2 regions of the Streptomyces sp. CLV115 genome follow, and region 1 is predicted to be linked to the other one. Evidence: predicted binding sites of a transcription regulator. Region 1 holds the regulator's gene; the other holds the start of a gene.

Region 1 (9,763 bases):
GGGCGCCCCAAGGGCGTGCGCCTGCCGCACGACAACTGGTCGTACATGGCCAAGGCCACCGTGGCGACCGGCCTGATCACCCCGGAGGACGTGCAGTACCTCTGGCTGCCGCTCGCGCACGTCTTCGGTAAGGTCCTCACCTCCGGCCAGATCGAGGTCGGCCACGTCACCGCCGTGGACGGCCGGGTCGACAAGATCATCGAGAACCTCCCGGTGGTCCAGCCGACGTACATGGCCGCCGTGCCCCGCATCTTCGAGAAGGTCTACAACGGCGTCGCCGCCAAGGCGCGGGCCGGTGGCGGTGCCAAGTACAAGATCTTCCAGTGGGCGGCCGGGGTCGCCCGCGAGCACGCGACGGTCTCGCAGGACAACTTCCGGCGCACCGGCACGGCCTCGGTCCCCTTCGCCCTCGGTGCCAAGCACAAGATCGCCGACACCCTGGTCTTCGCCAAGATCCGCGAGGCCTTCGGCGGCCGGCTGCGCGCCTGCATCTCCGGCTCCGCGGCGCTCGCCCCCGACATCGGCCTCTTCTTCGCGGGCGCCGGGATCCACATCCTGGAGGGCTACGGCCTCACCGAGTCCAGCGCCGCCTCCTTCGTCAACCCCGGCGAGGCCTACCGCACCGGCACCGTCGGCAAGCCGCTCCCCGGCACCGAGGTACGGATCGCGGACGACGGCGAGATCCTGCTGCGCGGCCCCGGGATCATGCAGGGCTACCACGGTCAGCCGGAGAAGACCGCCGAGGTGCTGGAGTCGGACGGCTGGTTCCACACCGGCGACATCGGCGAGCTGTCCGTGGACGGCTACCTCCGGATCACCGACCGCAAGAAGGACCTGATCAAGACGTCCGGCGGCAAGTACATCGCCCCGGCGGAGGTCGAGGGACAGTTCAAGGCGGTCTGCCCGTTCGTCTCCAACATCCTGGTGCACGGCGCGGACCGTAACTTCTGCACCGCCCTGATCGCACTGGACGAGCCGACCATCCTCGGCTGGGCCGCCGAGAACGGCCTGGGCGGGAAGCCGTACGCCGAAGTGGTGGCCTCCCCGCAGGCCGTCGAGCTCATCGAGGGCTACGTGAAGCGGCTCAACGAGGGCCTGCAGCGCTGGCAGACCATCAAGAAGTTCCGGCTGCTGCCCCGCGACCTGGACATCGAGCACGGCGAGCTGACGCCCAGCCTCAAGCTGAAGCGGCCGGTCGTCGAGCGCGCGTACCAGGGCCTCATCGACGACATGTACGCGGGAACCCGCGAGGCATAGACAGCTCCTCGCGGACCGGCCGCACGGTGCGGCCGCTCCTGCCCGTTCCCCGCTCATTTTCTCCGCTCACTTCGGCAACTCGCTGCTTATGGGCATGGTCCATCTGTCACTCTGTCGGTGTCGCCAGCGCCGCCCAACGAGAACAGACAGACAGCAACGAGAACAGACAGAGCGAGAACAGGTCAGGAGCCGCACCGTGGGGTCCATTCCCTTGCAGCGGGACATCGCCGAGCGTCCCGGTGATCCCGCAGGCCGTGCGGACGCGCGGCCGGTCGCCCATACGTCCCTGCCCGGGAACCTCCTCGCCCCCTCCGCCGCCCGCAGGTTCGTCCGGGCCGCCCTCGGCGAGTGGACCGGGCTCGGGCTGCCGGCAGTCGTGGGCGTCAGCGAGCGCGTGGCCGACGACGCGGAGATCGTCGTCAGCGAGCTGGTCACCAACGCGGTCGTGCACGCCGGGACCAACGTGGAGGTGCTCGTCCGGCTGGAGGAGGCCACCGAGGACGAGGTGGCGGCCCTGGTGGTGGAGGTCTCCGACCACCACCCCGCCCGCGCCGTGCGCAGCGACCGTCCGGAGTCCGGAAGCGCGGCCGACGCCGCGGAGGGCACCAGCCTCGTCGGACCCGACGAGCCCGCCGAGTACGGTCGCGGGCTCCAGCTCGTCGGCACCCTCTCCGAACGCTGGGGCATCACCTACCGCACCGGCCTCAAGACCGTCTGGGCCAGGCTCCCCGTGGACGACTGGAACCCGTTCCCGGAAGCGGCCGCCGAGCCCGGCTTCCAGCAGGGGCTGCGCGCCGCCGAACTGCTCGCCCCCGACGCCCGTCGCGCGCTGCGCGACGACGCGGACTGGGCCGGCCGTGGCGCGCTCTCCTTCCTCGCCGAGGCCTCGGACCTGCTCGCCGGCCAGCTCGACGAGGACATCGTGGCGGCGCTCTCCGGACAGTTACTGGTGCCCAGACTCGCCGACTGGTGCGCGATCTGGCTGGAACCCGAGAACGGCGGTCCCTCCGCCGTACCCCGGCTCGCCAGCGTCTGGCACCGGGACGAGGCCGAGACCGGACAGCTGCGCACCCTGCTGGAGCAGGGCCCGATCCGGCTTCCCGAGCGGGTCGGCACCGGACCCGTCTCCATGCCGTGGCCCGGCTGCGAGGAGGACGGCGAGAAGGCCGACAGACCGGCCGCGTCCATCCTTGCCTACCGGATCACCTCCGGCGGCCGGAACCTCGGCGCCGTACTCCTCGGCCGGGAGGGCCTCGCCCGTGTCCCCGACGAGGTGACCGCGCTCATCGAGGACTTCGTACGCCGGGTCGGCCTCGCCGTCGGCGCCGCCCGCGAGTACACCCGGCAGGCCACCATCAGCCGCATCCTGCAGCGGGCCCTGCTGCCCGGCAAGGTCGCCGACATACCCGGCGTCACCAGCTCACTGGTGTACGAACCCAGTGACGACGGCGTCGTCGGCGGTGACTTCTACGACATCTTCCCGTGCCCCGGCGACCGCTGGTGCTTCGTCCTCGGCGATGTGCAGGGCAGTGGCCCGGAGGCCGCCGTCGTCACCGGCCTCGCCCGCCCCTGGCTGCGGCTGCTGGCCCGCGAGGGCTTCGGAGTCGGCGAGGTCCTCGACCGGCTCAACCGGCTGCTCCTCGACGACGCGATGGAGGCCGCCGAGGCGGCCGCGCTCATGGTGGCCGCCGCCGGCGGTCAGCAGACCGCGGACAGCGGGCAGTCCCGTTTCCTGTCCCTGCTGTACGGGGAACTCGTACCGCTGCCCGGCGGCGGCGTGCGCTGCACCCTGGCCAGCGCCGGCCACCCGCTGCCGCTGCTGCTGCGGCCCGACGGCGAGGTGCGCCCGGCCGCCGAGCCGCAGATGCTGCTCGGCATCTTCGACGACGTCGCGTACGAGAGCCAGTGCTTCGAGCTGGCGCCCGGCGACAGCCTGCTGTGCGTCACGGACGGTGTCACGGAGCGGCGCTCGGGGACGCTGATGTTCGACGACGGGGACGGACTGTCCCGGGCGCTGGCCGACTGTGCCGGGCTGTCGGCGGACGGGATCGCGGACCGGATCAAGCGGGCGGTGCACGAATTCGCCGAGCGGCCGCCGGACGACGACCTGGCGCTGCTGGTGCTCCAGGCGGGGTGAGGCGGTACGGGTCCGGGAGCGGCCGGCGTCCGTGATCACGGGCATGGCCGGGAGACTCCCGGCGGCGAGCGACAATGGGCGGTATGCCTTCCGTACTGCCCGATGGTGAACCCGTACCCGACGACGGGGCGCTGCCCCGCCATGCCCTGGAAGGCGCCGCCGACCGGCCGCTCGGCTTCTACCTGCACGTGCCGTACTGCGCGACCCGCTGCGGCTACTGCGACTTCAACACCTACACCGCGACCGAGCTGCGCGGTTCCGGTGGGGCACTGGCCTCCCGGGACAACTACGCGACCCATCTGATCGGTGAGGTCCGCCAGGCCCGCAAGGTCCTCGGTGACGACCCCCGGCCGGTCCGCACGGTCTTCGTCGGCGGCGGTACGCCGACCCTGCTGGCGGCCTCCGACCTGGTCCGGATGCTGAGGGCGATCCGGGAGGAGTTCGGGCTCGCGGACGACGCCGAGATCACCACCGAGGCCAATCCGGAGTCCGTCGGTCCGGCGTATCTCGCGGAACTGCGGGAGGGCGGCTTCAACCGGATCTCCTTCGGCATGCAGAGCGCCCGGCAGCACGTGCTGAAGATCCTCGACCGTACGCACACGCCGGGGCGGCCCGAGGCATGTGTCGCCGAGGCCCGGGAGGCGGGCTTCGAGCACGTCAACCTCGACCTGATCTACGGCACGCCGGGGGAGTCCGACGACGACTGGCGGGCCTCGCTGGACGCGGCGATCGGGGCCGGGCCGGACCATGTGTCGGCGTACGCGCTGATCGTCGAGGAGGGCACGCAGCTGGCCCGCCGGATCCGGCGCGGCGAGATCCCGATGACCGACGACGACGCCCACGCGGACCGGTACCTGATCGCGGACGAGGCGATGGCCGCGGCGGGCTTCTCCTGGTACGAGGTGTCGAACTGGGCCCGTACACCCAAGGGCCGCTGCCTGCACAACGAGCTGTACTGGCGCGGCGCCGACTGGTGGGGCGCCGGGCCGGGGGCGCACAGCCACGTCGGCGGGGTGCGCTGGTGGAACGTGAAGCATCCGGGCGCGTACGCGCAGGCACTGGCCGAGGGGCGCTCGCCGGGAGCAGGGCGCGAGGTCCTCTCCGAGGAGGACCGGCGGGTGGAGCGGATCCTGCTGGAGCTCCGGCTCCAGGACGGGTGTCCGCTCGGCATCCTGGCCCCGGCCGGTCTGGCCGCCTCCCGCCGCGCTCTGGCGGACGGGCTCCTGGAGTCCGGGCCGTACGAGCGGGGGCGGGCGGTGCTGACCTTGCGGGGGCGGCTGCTGGCGGACGCGGTGGTGCGGGACCTGGTGGACTGAGCGCGGGGCGCGGCGCGGCTGCGGGGTGCCCCGCGGCGGGCTACTCCGGCGGCGCCGTCACGAAGTCGATCAGGTGTTCCACCGAGCCCAGCAGGGACGGTTCCAGATCGCGGTACGAGTGGACCTTGGACAGGATGTGCTGCCAGGCCGCGCCGGTGTTCTCCGGCCAGCCCAGGGCGCGGCACACGCCCGTCTTCCAGTCCTGGCCGCGCGGCACCACCGGCCAGGCCGTGATGCCCACGGAGGACGGCTTCACGGCCTCCCAGACATCGATGTAGGGGTGGCCGACCACCAGGACGTTCCCGTCCGTGACCTGATCGGCGATCCGGGACTCCTTGGAACCGGGGACCAGGTGGTCGACCAGGACGCCCAGCCTGGCGTCCGGGCCGGGGGAGAACTCGCGTACGACGGCCGGGAGGTCGTCGATGCCCTCCAGGTACTCGACGACCACGCCCTCGATCCGCAGGTCGTCGCCCCAGACCCGCTCCACCAGCTCCGCGTCGTGCCGGCCCTCCACGTAGATCCGGCCCGCCCGCGCCACCCGGGCACGCGCGCCGGGGACCGCGACCGAACCCGAGGCCGTGCGCGCGGGGCGCACCGGAGCGGCGGCAGAGGGGCGCACGAGGGTGACCACCCGGCCCTCCAGCAGGAAGCCGCGCGGTTCCATCGGGAACACCCGGTGCTTGCCGAATCGGTCCTCCAGGGTCACCGTCGGCCCCTGGGCCGTCTTCTCGCAGCGGATCACCGCACCGCAGAATCCGGTGGAGACCTCCTCCACGACCAGATCGGCTTCGGCGGGGACCTCGGGAGCGGGGGCGGACCGCTTCCACGGCGGGGTCAGGTCCGGCTGGTAGCTGCGCATCGGACGACGATAGGACGAGTCGGCCCCGGGGGTCACGACACGCCGAAGCGTACGGCCAGTTGTTCGCGCTGATCGCGTACGAACGCCGCGTTCACCACCGCCCCGTGCCCCGGCACGTACACCGCGTCCTCGCCGCCCAGCGCCAGCAGCCGGTCCAGCGAGAGCGGCCAGCGGGCGGGGAAGGCGTCCCGGCCCGCCTGCGGTTCGCCGGACTCCTCGACCAGGTCCCCGCAGAGCACGATCGCGGGGGAGCCGGGGACGACCGCCACCAGGTCGTGGCCGCTGTGCGCGGGGCCCACGTCGGCCAGCAGCACCTCGCGCCCGCCGCCCAGGTCGATCGTCCACTCGCCGCACACCTCGTGCCGCGGCGCGACCAGCGCGTCCACGGCCTCCGCCGCGTCGTGCTCGCCGACCCCGTGGCGCACGGCCGAGCTGTGCAGTTCGTCCGCCCCGCGCCTCAGCAGCTCCCGCATGCCGACCGCTCCGTACACCTGGGCGCCGGAGAAGGCGGCGGTGCCCAGTACATGGTCGAAGTGGGGGTGGCTGAGTGCGATATGCGTCACCCTCCGGCCGAGCAGGGCCTGCGCCTGGGCCCGCACCTCGGCCCCTTCACGGAGCGTCGATCCGGTGTCGTAGAGCAGCACCGCGTCCGCCCCGACCACCAGTGCGACCGTCGCGTCCCATCCGGGAAGCCGCCGCCGGCCCACTCCGTGACCGAGTCGCTCCCAGCCGAACTCTTCCCAAGAGGCATCCATACCGCGACGCTATCGGCAACGACCTGCGCGGTCTCGCGGTAGCGTGGCCGGTCGCCCTTGCTAGGCCCCCACTCGGCCGCCGTACACTGGCCGGGGGGTTGCTGGCACTCGCGATGACAGAGTGCCAGGAGGATTCCTGGGCAGAGAAACAGGAACGACCCGAGAACCAACGAGGAAACACAGCTGGAGGTGTGCGCGATGCTCAGCGAACGCAGACTCGAAGTGCTTCGCGCCATCGTCCAGGACTATGTCGGCACGGAGGAGCCCGTCGGCTCCAAGGCGCTCACCGAGCGGCACAAGCTGGGGGTCTCCCCGGCGACCGTCCGCAACGACATGGCGGTGCTGGAGGACGAGGGCTTCATCGCCCAGCCCCACACCAGCGCGGGACGCATCCCGACGGACAAGGGCTACCGGCTCTTCGTCGACAGGCTCGCGGGGGTCAAGCCCCTCTCGACGCCGGAGCGCCGCGCCATCCACAATTTCCTCGACGGCGCGGTGGACCTCGACGACGTCGTGGGCCGCACCGTACGGCTGCTCGCGCAGCTGACCCGGCAGGTCGCCATCGTGCAGTACCCCTCGCTGACCCGGTCGACGGTCCGGCACGTGGAACTGCTCTCGCTGGCACCCGCCCGGCTGATGCTCGTGCTCATCACGGACACCGGCCGGGTCGAACAGCGCATGATCGACTGCCCCGCCCCGTTCGGCGAGACCTCTCTCGCCGATCTGCGGGCCCGGCTCAACAGCCGGGTCGTCGGACGCCGCTTCGCGGACGTCCCGCAGCTGGTGCAGGACCTGCCGGAATCCTTCGAGAGCGAGGACCGGGGAACCGTGTCCACCGTGCTCTCCACCCTGCTCGAAACCCTCGTCGAGGAGACGGAGGAGCGGCTGATGATCGGCGGCACCTCCAACCTCACCCGCTTCGGACACGACTTCCCGGTGATGATCCGGCCGGTGCTGGAGGCACTGGAGGAGCAGGTCGTGCTGCTGAAGCTGCTCGGCGAGGCCAAGGACTCGGGCATGACCGTACGTATCGGGCACGAGAACGCCCACGAAGGGCTCAACTCCACGTCCGTCGTCGCGGTCGGCTACGGTTCGGGCGACGAGGCAGTCGCCAAACTCGGCGTGGTCGGACCGACCCGCATGGACTACCCCGGAACGATGGGAGCGGTACGCGCAGTGGCACGTTACGTCGGACAGATCCTGGCGGAGTCGTAAGTGGCCACGGACTACTACGCCGTACTCGGCGTGCGCCGCGACGCCTCTCAGGACGAGATCAAGAAAGCATTCCGGCGGCTCGCCCGCGAGCTGCACCCGGATGTGAACCCCGACCCGAAGACCCAGGAGCGGTTCAAGGAGATCAACGCCGCCTACGAGGTGCTGTCGGACCCGCAGAAGAAGCAGGTCTACGACCTCGGCGGCGATCCGCTGTCCGCCTCCGGCGGCGCGGGCGCGGGCGGGTTCGGACAGGGCGGCTTCGGCAACTTCTCCGACATCATGGACGCGTTCTTCGGCACGTCGTCGCAGCGCGGACCGCGGTCGCGCACCCGGCGCGGCCAGGACGCGATGATCCGGCTGGAGATCGATCTCGCCGAGGCGGCGTTCGGCACCACCAAGGACATCCAGGTCGACACGGCCGTCGTCTGCACGACGTGCAGCGGCGAGGGTGCCGCCCCCGGCACCTCCGCGCAGACCTGTGACATGTGCCGCGGCCGCGGCGAGGTCTCCCAGGTCACCCGGTCCTTCCTCGGCCAGGTCATGACCTCGCGGCCCTGCCCGCAGTGCCAGGGCTTCGGCACGGTCGTGCCGACCCCGTGCCCGGAGTGCGCCGGCGACGGCCGCATCCGCTCGCGGCGCACGCTCACCGTGAAGATCCCCGCCGGTGTCGACAACGGCACCCGCATCCAGCTCGCGGGCGAGGGCGAGGTCGGCCCCGGCGGCGGCCCGGCCGGCGATCTGTACGTGGAGATCCACGAGCTCTCGCACGCGGTGTTCCAGCGTCGCGGCGACGACCTGCACTGCACGGTCACCATCCCCATGACGGCGGGCGCGCTGGGCACCAAGGTGCCGCTGGAGACGCTCGACGGTCTGGAGGAGGTCGACATCCGGCCGGGCACCCAGTCCGGCCAGTCGGTGCCGCTGCACGGCCGCGGCATCACGCATCTGCGGGGCGGCGGGCGCGGCGACCTGATCGTGCACGTCGAGGTGATGACCCCGACGAAGCTGGACCCGGAGCAGGAGCGACTGCTGCGCGACCTGGCGAAGATGCGGGGCGAGGAGCGGCCCACCGGTCAGTTCCAGCCCGGCCAGCAGGGGTTGTTCTCCCGGCTGAAGGACGCCTTCAACGGTCGCTGACCGACCCCGCAAGCCGTTCCCGGACGCCGGACGGACCCGCTCGGCGGGCCCCTCCGGCGTTCGAGTACCGGCCCGTCCGGCGTTTGAGTACAAAGCGGACCCCGGGCCGGGCGTCCCGGGCGGCCCGGGACGTGACACGATGCGGTCATGTCATCCGCGTTGACCGATCTCTGCCGGTATCCGATCGTGCAGGCCCCGATGGCGGGGGGCACGTCCTGTCCACAGCTCGTCGCGGCCGTCTCGGAGGCGGGCGGGCTCGGTTTCCTCGCCGCCGGGTACAAGACGGCGGACGGCATGTACAACGAGATCAAACAGCTGCGCGGGCTGACCGGCCGGCCCTTCGGCGTCAATCTCTTCATGCCGCAGCCGGGACTCGCCGACCCGAGCGCCGTCGAGGTGTACCGGCACCAGCTCGCGGGCGAGGCCGCCTGGTACGAGACCCCGCTCGGCGACCCGGACTCCAGCGGCGACGACGGCTACGACGCCAAGCTGGCCATACTCCTGGACGACCCGGTCCCGGCCGTCTCGTTCACCTTCGGCTGCCCCACCCGCGACACCCTCGACGCGTTCGCCGGCGTCGGCACGTACACCGTCGTGACGGTCACCACACCCGAGGAGGCCCAGGCCGCCCAGTGGGCGGGCGCCGACGCGGTCTGTGTCCAGGGCGTCGAGGCGGGCGGCCACCAGTCCACCCACCGCGACGACCCGCAGGCCGACGGCGCCGGAATCGGGCTGCTCTCGCTGGTGTCCCAGGTCCGCGAGACCGTGCAGATACCGATCGTCGCCACCGGCGGGCTGATGCGCGGATCCCAGATCGCCGCAGTGCTGGCCGCGGGCGCGGAGGCGGCACAGCTCGGCACGGCGTTCCTCGTCTGCCCCGAGTCCGGGGCGAGCCTGCTGCACAAGCAGGCGCTGACCAACCCGCTGTTCGTACGGACCGCCCTGACCCGGGCGTTCTCCGGCCGCCCCGCCCGCGGCCTGGTCAACCGCTTCATGCGCGAGCACGGCCCGTACGCCCCCGCCGCCTACCCGCAGGTGCACTATCTGACCGCCGGGCTGCGCAAGGCGGCGGCGAAGGCCGGGG
Region 2 (9,763 bases), on a different contig from region 1:
GACGAGTGGTGGGCGGCGTTCACCCGGGGCGACGTACCGCCCGAGCGGCCCCGACGCGCCACCCGGTCCCGGGCGTTCATGCTCCTCGCCGCACTCGGACGCACCGCTCCCTCACTCACCCTGTCGGCGGCCGACTGCACTTCACTGGAACCGCAGGTCGACGCCTGGTTCGAGCGCGGCGCCTCGGAACCGCAACTCCTGCACGCGCTCACCGACGGGCTGCCCACCCCCGTCCACCACGCGGCGGCCCTCGTCCGCAGGCGACTCACCGACAAGATGCCACCCGAACGAGTCACTCCGGCAGCCCGGCCGACGACACCACGGCCGGTTCTGCGCACCCTCGAATGCAGCGAGTGCCGCACACCGGGCAGCGCGGAGGCCCTGATCGGTGGCAGGTGCAGGCCGTGCCGGGGCGAAGAGACCGCCGCGCCGGCCGGACCCAGCGGAGTCGTACCGGCGGACGGCGTGCACAGCCGGATGAACGTCGTACGGGCCGGACTGGCCCGACGGACCGTGCGGACGAACCGCCCGGTGAAGTCGTAGAACCGGACCGCACGGCCAAGTAGCTGTACCAGGGCGCCCGGTGTCCGAAACCGGCTCCCACCTGGGGGTGGTTTGATCCGCATTCCCCACCGGTCGACTACTCCGCGTGTTCCTCTTGGCACCGGCTGTTACGAACCACCCAAAGGGGAACGAACCATGTCCGAACCCACCCACGAGCAGATCGTCTCCGGGCTCCGCGACCGGCCCGCCATCGCGCTGGCCCCCGGCCCGCGCCTGGACGCCGAGCGGCCCGGCTCCCTCCCGTTGCAGCCCAGCGAGGTGTGGGATCTGCCGGGCGGTACCGCCTGGGTCTACTACGGCGAGGGGAACACCGGTCTCGTGCGGCCGGTCATCTTCGCCGACGGCTTCGGCACCGGGCCGAGCGAGCTGGAATTCTCCTGGCAGATCATGGAGTTCGGCGACTACGCGCTCATCAGTGGGCTGCGCCGGCGCGGCCACGACGTCGTCCTTCTCGGTTTCGACGAGCGCAGTGCGTCGATTCTGGACAACTCCCGTACGGCACAGGCCGCGATCATGCGGGCCATCGAGGAGCAGCAGGGTGACACACCGCTGGCGGTCGGCGGGTTCAGCATGGGCGGGCTCGTCACCCGGCACGCGCTGGCCAAGCTGGAACAGAAGGGCGTGGACCACCGGACGGCGCTGTACTTCTCCTACGACAGCCCGCACCGGGGAGCCTGGATCCCGATCGCGCTCCAGGCGTTCGCGCACTACATCAAGGATCTCGACAGCCGGTTCTCGGACCAGATCAACAGCCCGGCCGCCCGCCAACTGCTGTGGCGCCACATCGAGAAGTGGGACAGCACCCCCGACCAGAGCGACGAGCGCGGCGCGTTCCTGGCGGAGATGCAGGCGGTCGGCGAATGGCCGCGCCAACCCCGGTTGATCGGTGTCGCCAACGGCAGGGGCGACGGCGCGGGCACCGACGTACGGGCGGGCGAACTGGCGCTGGAGGGCAAGGGTCTGTCGGTCGTGGGCACCAAGCTCTACACCCAGGCGCCGGGTCCGGACGAGCTGGTCGCGAAGCTGCGGGTGGTGACGCTGAAGACCAACGAGGTCCGTACGAAAGGGCTTCCGTCGATCGACGGCGCCCCCGGCGGCTCGCTGGAGGGCTTCGGCATCCTCGCCGACGGGCTCAACGCCCTCAACGCGATCCTCGGCTTCAAGACCGATGTGCGCATCCGGTCGCACTGCTTCGTGCCGTCCGTCAGCGCGGTCGACGTCGCCGACCCGGACACGGACGAGAACCTGTACAAGGACATCGCCTCGATCCCGGAAGGCACCGGCGGACTTGACGAGTTCAAGTTCGCCTCCCGGAACGAGGGACACACGCTGGTGACCGAGGAACTCTGCACCTGGCTGCTCGACCGCCTGCCGTAGCACGGGCATCGCCCCGCCCCTCGCCCTTGCCCCTCGCCCTTGCCCCTCGGCCCCTTGCCTCCCTGCCTCCTTGCCTCCTTGCCTCCTTGCCCCTGCTCCCCGTCTCATACCGGGGAGCCAGGGGCTCATGACGGAATGGGGACTGCGGTATCACGCGCCCACGGCGCTCCGGCGGGCATCGTGGGGGCGTCCACCGCAGACCCACAGGGAGCCCCACGTGACAGCCGTCCCGCACAATCCCGGTCGTGACCGCAGCCGTGGCCACAGCCGTCGTCAGGTGCTCGTCACCGGGCTGGCGGCTTCGGCGTTGCTGGCCACCAGCGCCCTGCCGTCACCCGCCACAGCAGCCACCGGCCCGGCCCGCCGCACCCACCGCCCGAAGGCCGTACCGCCGAATGTTGTACCGCCGAATGCCGGACTCCCGAAGGCCGTACTGCCGCGCCCCACCGGCCCGTTCGCCGTCGGCACCGTCGCGCTGCACCTCGTCGACCGCTCGCGGACCGAGCCCTGGGTGCCGGGCACCTCCGCCCGCCGGGAGCTGATGGTCAGCCTCTGGTACCCGGCCCGGCCGGGCGCGGCGGCGCGTGCCGTGCCGCAGATGACGGCGGCGGCCGCGGCCCACTTCGGCAGCGCGGAGGGGGCCGCCGCCATGAATCTGAGGATGGCGGCGGGCAGCGTCGACTGGGGTGCGACGCCCACCCACGCGTACCGGGACGCCCCCGTCGACCGCCGGGCCGGGCAACTGCCCGTGGTGTTGTACTCCCCCGGGCTCGGCGACCCCCGCACCTGGAACACCGCACTGGTGGAGGACCTGGCGAGCCGGGGGTACGCCGTCGTCACGGTCGACCACACCCATGAGGCGACCGAGGTCGAGTTCCCCGACGGCCGGCTGGCCACCATGCGGATCTTCGACGGGGCGCCGCCGACCGACCCGGAGGCGATCAGCGCCCTGCTGGAGAAGGTCGTGGCGGTCCGGGTCGCCGACACCCGGTTCGTGCTCGACGAGCTGGCCCGGCTGAACCGGACCCGGTTCGGCGGCGGGCTCGATCTGCGCCGGGTCGGCGTCTTCGGCCAGTCCGCGGGCGGGTTCACCGCCGCGCAGACGATGCACGACGACCGGCGTTTCCTGGCAGGCATCAACATGGACGGCGAGATGGACTACGTCGGCGGACGGGAGCCGGACGGCACCCACCTGAGCAGCGTGGCCCTGAACGGGCTCGACCGGCCGTTGCTGCTGATGGGAACCGGCAGCGAGGGCTCGGGCGACTACCGGCAGCAGCCGTCCTGGGCGGCGTTCTGGGCGAACACCCGCGGCTGGAAGGCCGATGTGACGCTGACCGGGTCGCGGCACGCCTCGTACACGGACGCCCAGGTGCTGCTGCCCCGGCTGGCCCGGCAGGGCGCGGTGCCGGAGGGCGGGCTGGCCGGGGCGGTCGGGACGGTGCCGCCGGGCCGTGCGCTGGCCGCGAACCGGGCGTACGTGGCGTCGTTCTTCGACCGGTGGCTGCGCGGGCGCGACGACCAGCTGCTCGACGGGCCCTCGGACCGCTTCCCGGAGATGGTGTTCGCCCGGTAGCGCCAGGGGCGCAGGACGCACGTGGGCCCCGGGACCGAAATGGTCCCGGGGCCCACGCGGCAGAGCTGGGAAGCTGTGCCGGACTGCCGATCCGTCAGGATCAGAAGTCCATGTCACCGCCCGGCATGCCGCCCGGAGCGGCCGCGGCGGCCTTCTCCGGCTTGTCGGCGATGACGGCCTCGGTGGTGAGGAACAGCGCGGCGATGGACGCGGCGTTCTGCAGAGCGGAACGCGTGACCTTCGCCGGGTCGAGGATGCCCTCGGCGATCATGTCGACGTACTCGCCGGTCGCGGCGTTCAGACCGTGGCCGACGGCCAGGTTGCGCACCTTCTCGACGACGACGCCGCCCTCAAGACCACCGTTGACGGCGATCTGCTTGAGCGGGGCCTCCAGCGCCAGCTTGACGGCGTTGGCGCCGGTCGCCTCGTCACCCGAGAGCTCCAGCTTCTCGAAGACGGCCGAGGCCTGGAGCAGAGCCACGCCACCACCGGCGACGATGCCCTCCTCGACGGCGGCCTTGGCGTTGCGCACCGCGTCCTCGATGCGGTGCTTGCGCTCCTTGAGCTCGACCTCGGTCGCGGCACCGGCCTTGATGACGGCCACGCCGCCGGCCAGCTTCGCGAGGCGCTCCTGGAGCTTCTCGCGGTCGTAGTCCGAGTCGGAGTTCTCGATCTCGGCGCGGATCTGGTTGACCCGGCCCTGGACCTGGTCGCTGTCACCGGCGCCGTCGACGATGGTCGTCTCGTCCTTGGTGATGACGACCTTGCGGGCGCGGCCGAGCAGGTCGAGACCGGCGTTCTCCAGCTTGAGGCCGACCTCCTCGGAGATGACGGTGCCACCGGTGAGGATGGCGATGTCGCCGAGCATGGCCTTGCGGCGGTCACCGAAGCCCGGGGCCTTGACGGCGACGGACTTGAAGGTGCCACGGATCTTGTTGACGACCAGGGTCGACAGGGCCTCGCCCTCGACGTCCTCGGCGATGATCAGCAGCGGCTTGCCGGACTGCATGACCTTCTCCAGCAGCGGAAGGAGGTCCTTCACGTTGCTGATCTTCGAGTTGACGATCAGGATGTACGGGTCGTCCAGGGACGACTCCATGCGCTCCATGTCGGTGGCGAAGTACGCCGAGATGTAGCCCTTGTCGAAGCGCATACCCTCGGTGAGCTCCAGCTCCAGACCGAAGGTCTGGGACTCCTCGACGGTGATGACGCCTTCCTTGCCGACCTTGTCCATGGCCTCGGCGATGAGCTCGCCGATCTGGGTGTCGGCGGCGGAGATGGAGGCCGTCGAAGCGATCTGCTCCTTGGTCTCCACGTCCTTGGCCTGCTCCAGGAGGGCGGCGGAGACGGCCTCGACGGCCTTCTCGATACCCCGCTTGAGGGCCATCGGGTTGGCACCCGCGGCAACGTTGCGCAGACCCTCGCGGACGAGAGCCTGGGCGAGAACGGTGGCGGTGGTCGTACCGTCGCCGGCGACGTCGTCCGTCTTCTTGGCGACCTCCTTGACCAGCTCCGCACCGATCTTCTCGTACGGGTCCTCCAGCTCGATCTCCTTGGCGATGGAAACACCATCGTTGGTGATCGTGGGGGCGCCCCACTTCTTCTCAAGGACGACGTTGCGACCCTTGGGGCCAAGGGTGACCTTGACGGCGTCGGCGAGCTGGTTCATGCCGCGCTCGAGACCGCGCCGGGCCTCCTCGTCGAACGCGATGATCTTGGCCATGTGAAGTGGTCCTCCCGGACAGGGGTGGATTTCTCCGGACCGAGTGGCGCCCGCGACGGACGGCCTGCGTGACCGGTGGTTCCTTGCCCCACCGACCTGCGGGCCTCACCGGCCCGGTCCAAGTTCTGTCACTCTCACCTGGAGAGTGCTAACGCCAATGATTAGCACTCGACCCCCGAGAGTGCAAGCGTCCCCCTCCGGATGTGGACAACGGCGGACGGTCGTGGACGCGGCCGCGGACGGGGCTGTGGACGGCTGTGGACAACGGCGGACGGCTGTGGACGGACATGGACGCGGCCGCGGAAAGACGGTGGACGACTGTGGACGCGGCCGCGGACGGAGCCACGTAAGACGGAAGACGGTGGGCGGCCGCGGACGGCGCCCGGCGGCGCGTCAGAACGCACTGAGGGCCCGTACCCCCGGGGTACGGGCCCTCAGTGCGTGAGTGGTGTCGTTGGCCGACCGCGCCGAACTCAGCCGACGGCGAGCTTGACCATGTCTGCCTGCGGCCCCTTCTGGCCCTGCGAGATCTCGAATTCAACTCGCTGACCCTCTTCGAGGGTGCGGTACCCGTCCATCTGGATCGCGCTGTAGTGGACGAAAACATCCGCACCACCGTCGACCGCGATGAAGCCGTACCCCTTCTCCGCGTTGAACCACTTGACGGTGCCCTGAGCCATGCCTAACTCCCCTATTACTGGCCCTTGCGCAGGACCGCACTTCGCGGACCCGGGTCAGAACTCACCCTCCGACAGGAGAGGGTGTGTGCGCCGGAACGCGTCGACCGCGGCTGAATGTATCTGCCCAACTGCCCTCTGCAACAGGTCAATCGGACGAGAATTCTCGGCCGCACCGAACGCCCGAATATGCGGGTTTCATGAGATTCCTGGGCAAGTCGGGCCAGACAAAGGCGACTTATGCCGCAAGGCCAACACACACTTTGGCTGCATCTTGTCGTGGCCGGGCGCATTCTCATATGCGGGCGGCACGGGGCAGCTGGGGGGACTTCCCACACTGTACCCCGCTCAACCATGCAGAATTGCCCCCTCCGCTTCAAACGCGGAGGGGCCAATTCGATAACGCGATACGGCCGGACGGGGCGTCAGCAGCCGCCCGCCACCGCCGGGATGATCGAGATGCCGGCGCCGTCGGGCGTCACGGTCTCCAGGCCGCCCTCGAAACGCACGTCGTCGTCGTTGACGTACACGTTCACGAAGCGGCGCAGCTTGCCCTGGTCGTCCAGGACGCGGGCGGCGATGCCCGGGTGGTTCTGCTCCAGGGACTCGATGACCTGGGAGAGGGTCGAGCCCTCGGCCGGGACCTCGGCCTGGCCGCCCGTGTAGGTGCGGAGGATGGTGGGGATGCGGACCTTGACGCTCATGGTGGGTGCCCTTCCTGAAGTCTCGGGTGGTCAGCTGGTGGCGAGGCCGGCGGCGCGGAACGCCTCCAGGCTGGGGCGGATCGTCGCGGTCGCCTGAGAGGTTTCGGCAACCGCGTCGAGGGTCTTGAGGCCGTCACCCGTGTTGAGTACGACGGTGGTCAGCGACGGGTCGATCAGACCGGCCTCGATGAGCTTCTTCGTCACACCGACCGTCACACCGCCCGCCGTCTCCGCGAAGATGCCCTCGGTGCGCGCCAGCAGCTTGATCGCGTCGACGACCTGCTCGTCGTTCACGTCCTCCACGGCGCCGCCGGTGCGGCGGGCGATGTCCAGGACGTACGGGCCGTCGGCCGGGTTGCCGATCGCCAGCGACTTGGCGATCGTGTTCGGCTTCTGCGGCCGGACGACGTCGTGACCGCCCTTGTACGCGACCGAGACCGGGGAGCAGCCCTCCGCCTGGGCGCCGAAGAGCTTGTACGGCTTGTCCTCGACGAGGCCGAGCTTGATCAGCTCCTGGAGACCCTTGTCGATCTTGGTGAACTGCGAGCCGGACGCGATCGGGACGACCAGCTGATCCGGGAGCCGCCAGCCGAGCTGCTCGCAGATCTCGTACGCCAGGGTCTTGGAGCCCTCGCCGTAGTAAGGACGCAGGTTGACGTTGACGAAGCCCCAGCCCTCGCCGAGCGGGTCGCCGATGAGCTCGGAGCAGAAGCGGTTGACGTCGTCGTAGTTGCCCTCGATGCCGACCAGTTCACCGCCGTACACCGCGGCCATGACGACCTTGCCCTGCTCCAGGTCGTGCGGGATGAACACGCAGGAGCGGAAGCCGGCGCGGGCGGCGGCGGCGCCGACCGCACCGGCGAGGTTGCCGGTGGAGGAGCAGGAGAGGGTGGTGAAGCCGAAGGCGCGGGCGGCCTCGATGGCCTGGGCGACGACCCGGTCCTTGAAGGAGTGCGTGGGGTTGCCGGAGTCGTCCTTGACGAACAGCTTGCCCTGCTCGACGCCGAGCTCACGGGCGAGGTTGTCGGCCTGGACGAGCTTGGTCCAGCCGGGGTTCAGGTTCGGCTTCTCGGCGACGTCGGCCGGGACCGGCAGCAGCGGCGCGTAGCGCCAGATGTTGGCCGGGCCCGCCTCGATGCGCTTCTTCAGCTCTTCGGGGGAGCCGCTCGGCAGGTCGTACGCGACTTCGAGCGGCCCGAAACAGGACGCGCAGGCGAAAATGGGGCCGAGTTCGAATCGCTCGCCGCACTCGCGGCAGGAAAGGCCCGAAGCGGGGCCGAGGTCGACGGCTCCGGCGTGGCCGGCTTCGGTGTCGACGGAAGAATCGGTGCTTACTGCAACGGTCTGCGCAGCCATGGTGGCGAGGCCCTTTCTCCTCATCTTCCCCGCGGCGCGTTTCGCCACGAGACGGAATTGGCACCTTCCTCACCGGACCTCACGGTCGGTGGGGGGGTTGCCGGGACTTCAACGGGCCGTTCCCTCAGTCCCTCTGGATGAGCGCTGTGGCACCGGATCTTCGATCCGGGCATTTATCGGCGGACGGACCCCGGCATGCGATGGTCGTCCGCGTTGTTCAAGACTGTAACCGAAGCACCGGACTGTTGAGATAGTCGTCCGAACCGCGAGATGGATCACATACAGGGAGTATCGACCGTGCTGGAAGAGGTCGAATGCTGGCTGGCCAGGCGTTCCTGGTCGGCCGCCGACCGTCCGATGGACCGCCTGCTGGCCGCCAGGTCCGCGGAGGCGGGCCGCGGGAGCGTCAGTGTCGTACTGCCCGCGCTGAACGAGGAGGCGACGGTCGGTGAGATCGTCGCGACGATCCGGCGCGAGCTGATGGAGAAGGTCCGGCTGGTCGACGAGCTCGTGGTGATCGATTCCGGCTCCACCGACGCCACCGCCGAGGTGGCCCGGGAGGCCGGCGCCCGGGTGGTGCACCGCGACGCGATACTCCCCCGGATCCCGGCCGTACCCGGCAAGGGCGAGGTGCTGTGGCGTTCGCTCCTGGTGACCGGGGGCGACATCGTCTGCTTCATCGACGCCGACCTGAAGGACTTCTCGGCGGACTTCGTCTCCGGCATCGTCGGTCCGCTGCTGACCGAACCGGACGTGCAGTTCGTGAAGGCGATGTACGACCGCCCGTTCGGCGACACGACGGGCCAGGGCGGCCGGGTGACCGAACTGGTGGCCCGTCCGCTGCTCAATCTGCACTGGCCGCAGCTGGCCGGTTTCGTCCAGCCGCTGGGCGGCGAGTACGCCGTGCGCCGCTCGCTGCTCGAACGGCTGCCCTTCCCCGTCGGCTACGGCGTGGAGCTGGGTCTGCTGGTCGACGCGCTGCACACGGTGGGGCTGGACGCGCTGGCCCAGGTCGACGTGGGGGTACGCAAGCACCGGCACCAGGACGGGCAGGCGCTCGGCCGGATGGCGGCGGCGATCTACCGCACCGCCCAGCTGCGGCTCTCCCGCGGCCACCTGATCCGCCCGGTCCTCACCCAGTTCGAGCGCGGCGAGAACGGTTTCGTACCGCGCACCCATGCCGTGGACACCGAGGAGCGTCCCCCGATGTGCGAGATCGAGGAGTACGTTTCGCGCCGCGCGGCCTGACCCCGTCCGACTTCGCAGCCCGGCCTCGCAGTCCGGCCTCGCAGTCCGGCTTCGCACGTTTGGGCGGTTCGTGATCGGGCTAGATTCCGCAACATGGTCTCCGAGCACGATGCCCAGCCCGCTGTCCGATCCGGCGTCCGGTCCGATGCCCAGGTCCTCGTCGCGTCCAACCGCGGCCCGGTCTCGTACACCCTGGGAGAGGACGGATCGCTCGACGCGAGACGCGGCGGCGGCGGTCTCGTCTCCGGGCTGAGCGCCGTCGACGACAAGCTGTGGGTGTGTGCCGCGCTCGGTGCCGGGGACCGGGAGGCGGTCCGGCGCGGGGTCGCCGAGCAGGGCGTACGGATGCTCGACATCGACGCGGAGGTGCACGCCGACGCCTACAACGGCATCGCCAACTCGGTGCTCTGGTTCGTCCACCACATGCTGTACCAGACGCCGCTGGAGCCGGTCTTCGACGCGGAGTTCCGGCGGCAGTGGGCGTCGTTCGAGACCTACAACCGGGCCTTCGCCGAGGCGCTCGCCGAGGAGGCGGGGC

What was found. The regulator HrcA, encoded in region 1, represses chaperone genes, less so after heat shock. The targets are predictions, from matches to a motif close to TTNGCACTCNGNNNNNCNGAGTGCNAA.
Region 2: the regulator HrcA is predicted to act here: its motif matches at 5,402-5,428, upstream of groL (chaperonin GroEL).

Annotation. Positions count from the first base shown of each region.
Region 1 is NZ_JBCEWQ010000192.1:955-10,717, forward strand. Features, by position in the region: gene AADR41_RS37245 (AMP-dependent synthetase/ligase) at 1-1,257, shown strand, start outside; gene AADR41_RS37250 (ATP-binding SpoIIE family protein phosphatase) at 1,469-3,394, shown strand; gene hemW (radical SAM family heme chaperone HemW) at 3,469-4,710, shown strand; gene AADR41_RS37260 (DUF3097 domain-containing protein) at 4,751-5,572, opposite strand; gene AADR41_RS37265 (MBL fold metallo-hydrolase) at 5,605-6,327, opposite strand; gene hrcA (heat-inducible transcriptional repressor HrcA) at 6,526-7,542, shown strand; gene dnaJ (molecular chaperone DnaJ) at 7,543-8,679, shown strand; gene AADR41_RS37280 (nitronate monooxygenase) at 8,827-9,763, shown strand, end outside.
Region 2 is NZ_JBCEWQ010000105.1:18,815-28,577, forward strand. Features, by position in the region: gene AADR41_RS28870 (hypothetical protein) at 1-543, shown strand, start outside; gene AADR41_RS28875 (esterase/lipase family protein) at 700-1,941, shown strand; gene AADR41_RS28880 (alpha/beta hydrolase family protein) at 2,159-3,517, shown strand; gene groL (chaperonin GroEL) at 3,618-5,240, opposite strand; gene AADR41_RS28890 (cold-shock protein) at 5,714-5,920, opposite strand; gene AADR41_RS28895 (MoaD/ThiS family protein) at 6,343-6,621, opposite strand; gene thrC (threonine synthase) at 6,652-7,977, opposite strand; SAM riboswitch class I at 7,995-8,121, opposite strand; gene AADR41_RS28905 (glucosyl-3-phosphoglycerate synthase) at 8,275-9,225, shown strand; gene AADR41_RS28910 (alpha,alpha-trehalose-phosphate synthase (UDP-forming)) at 9,319-9,763, shown strand, end outside.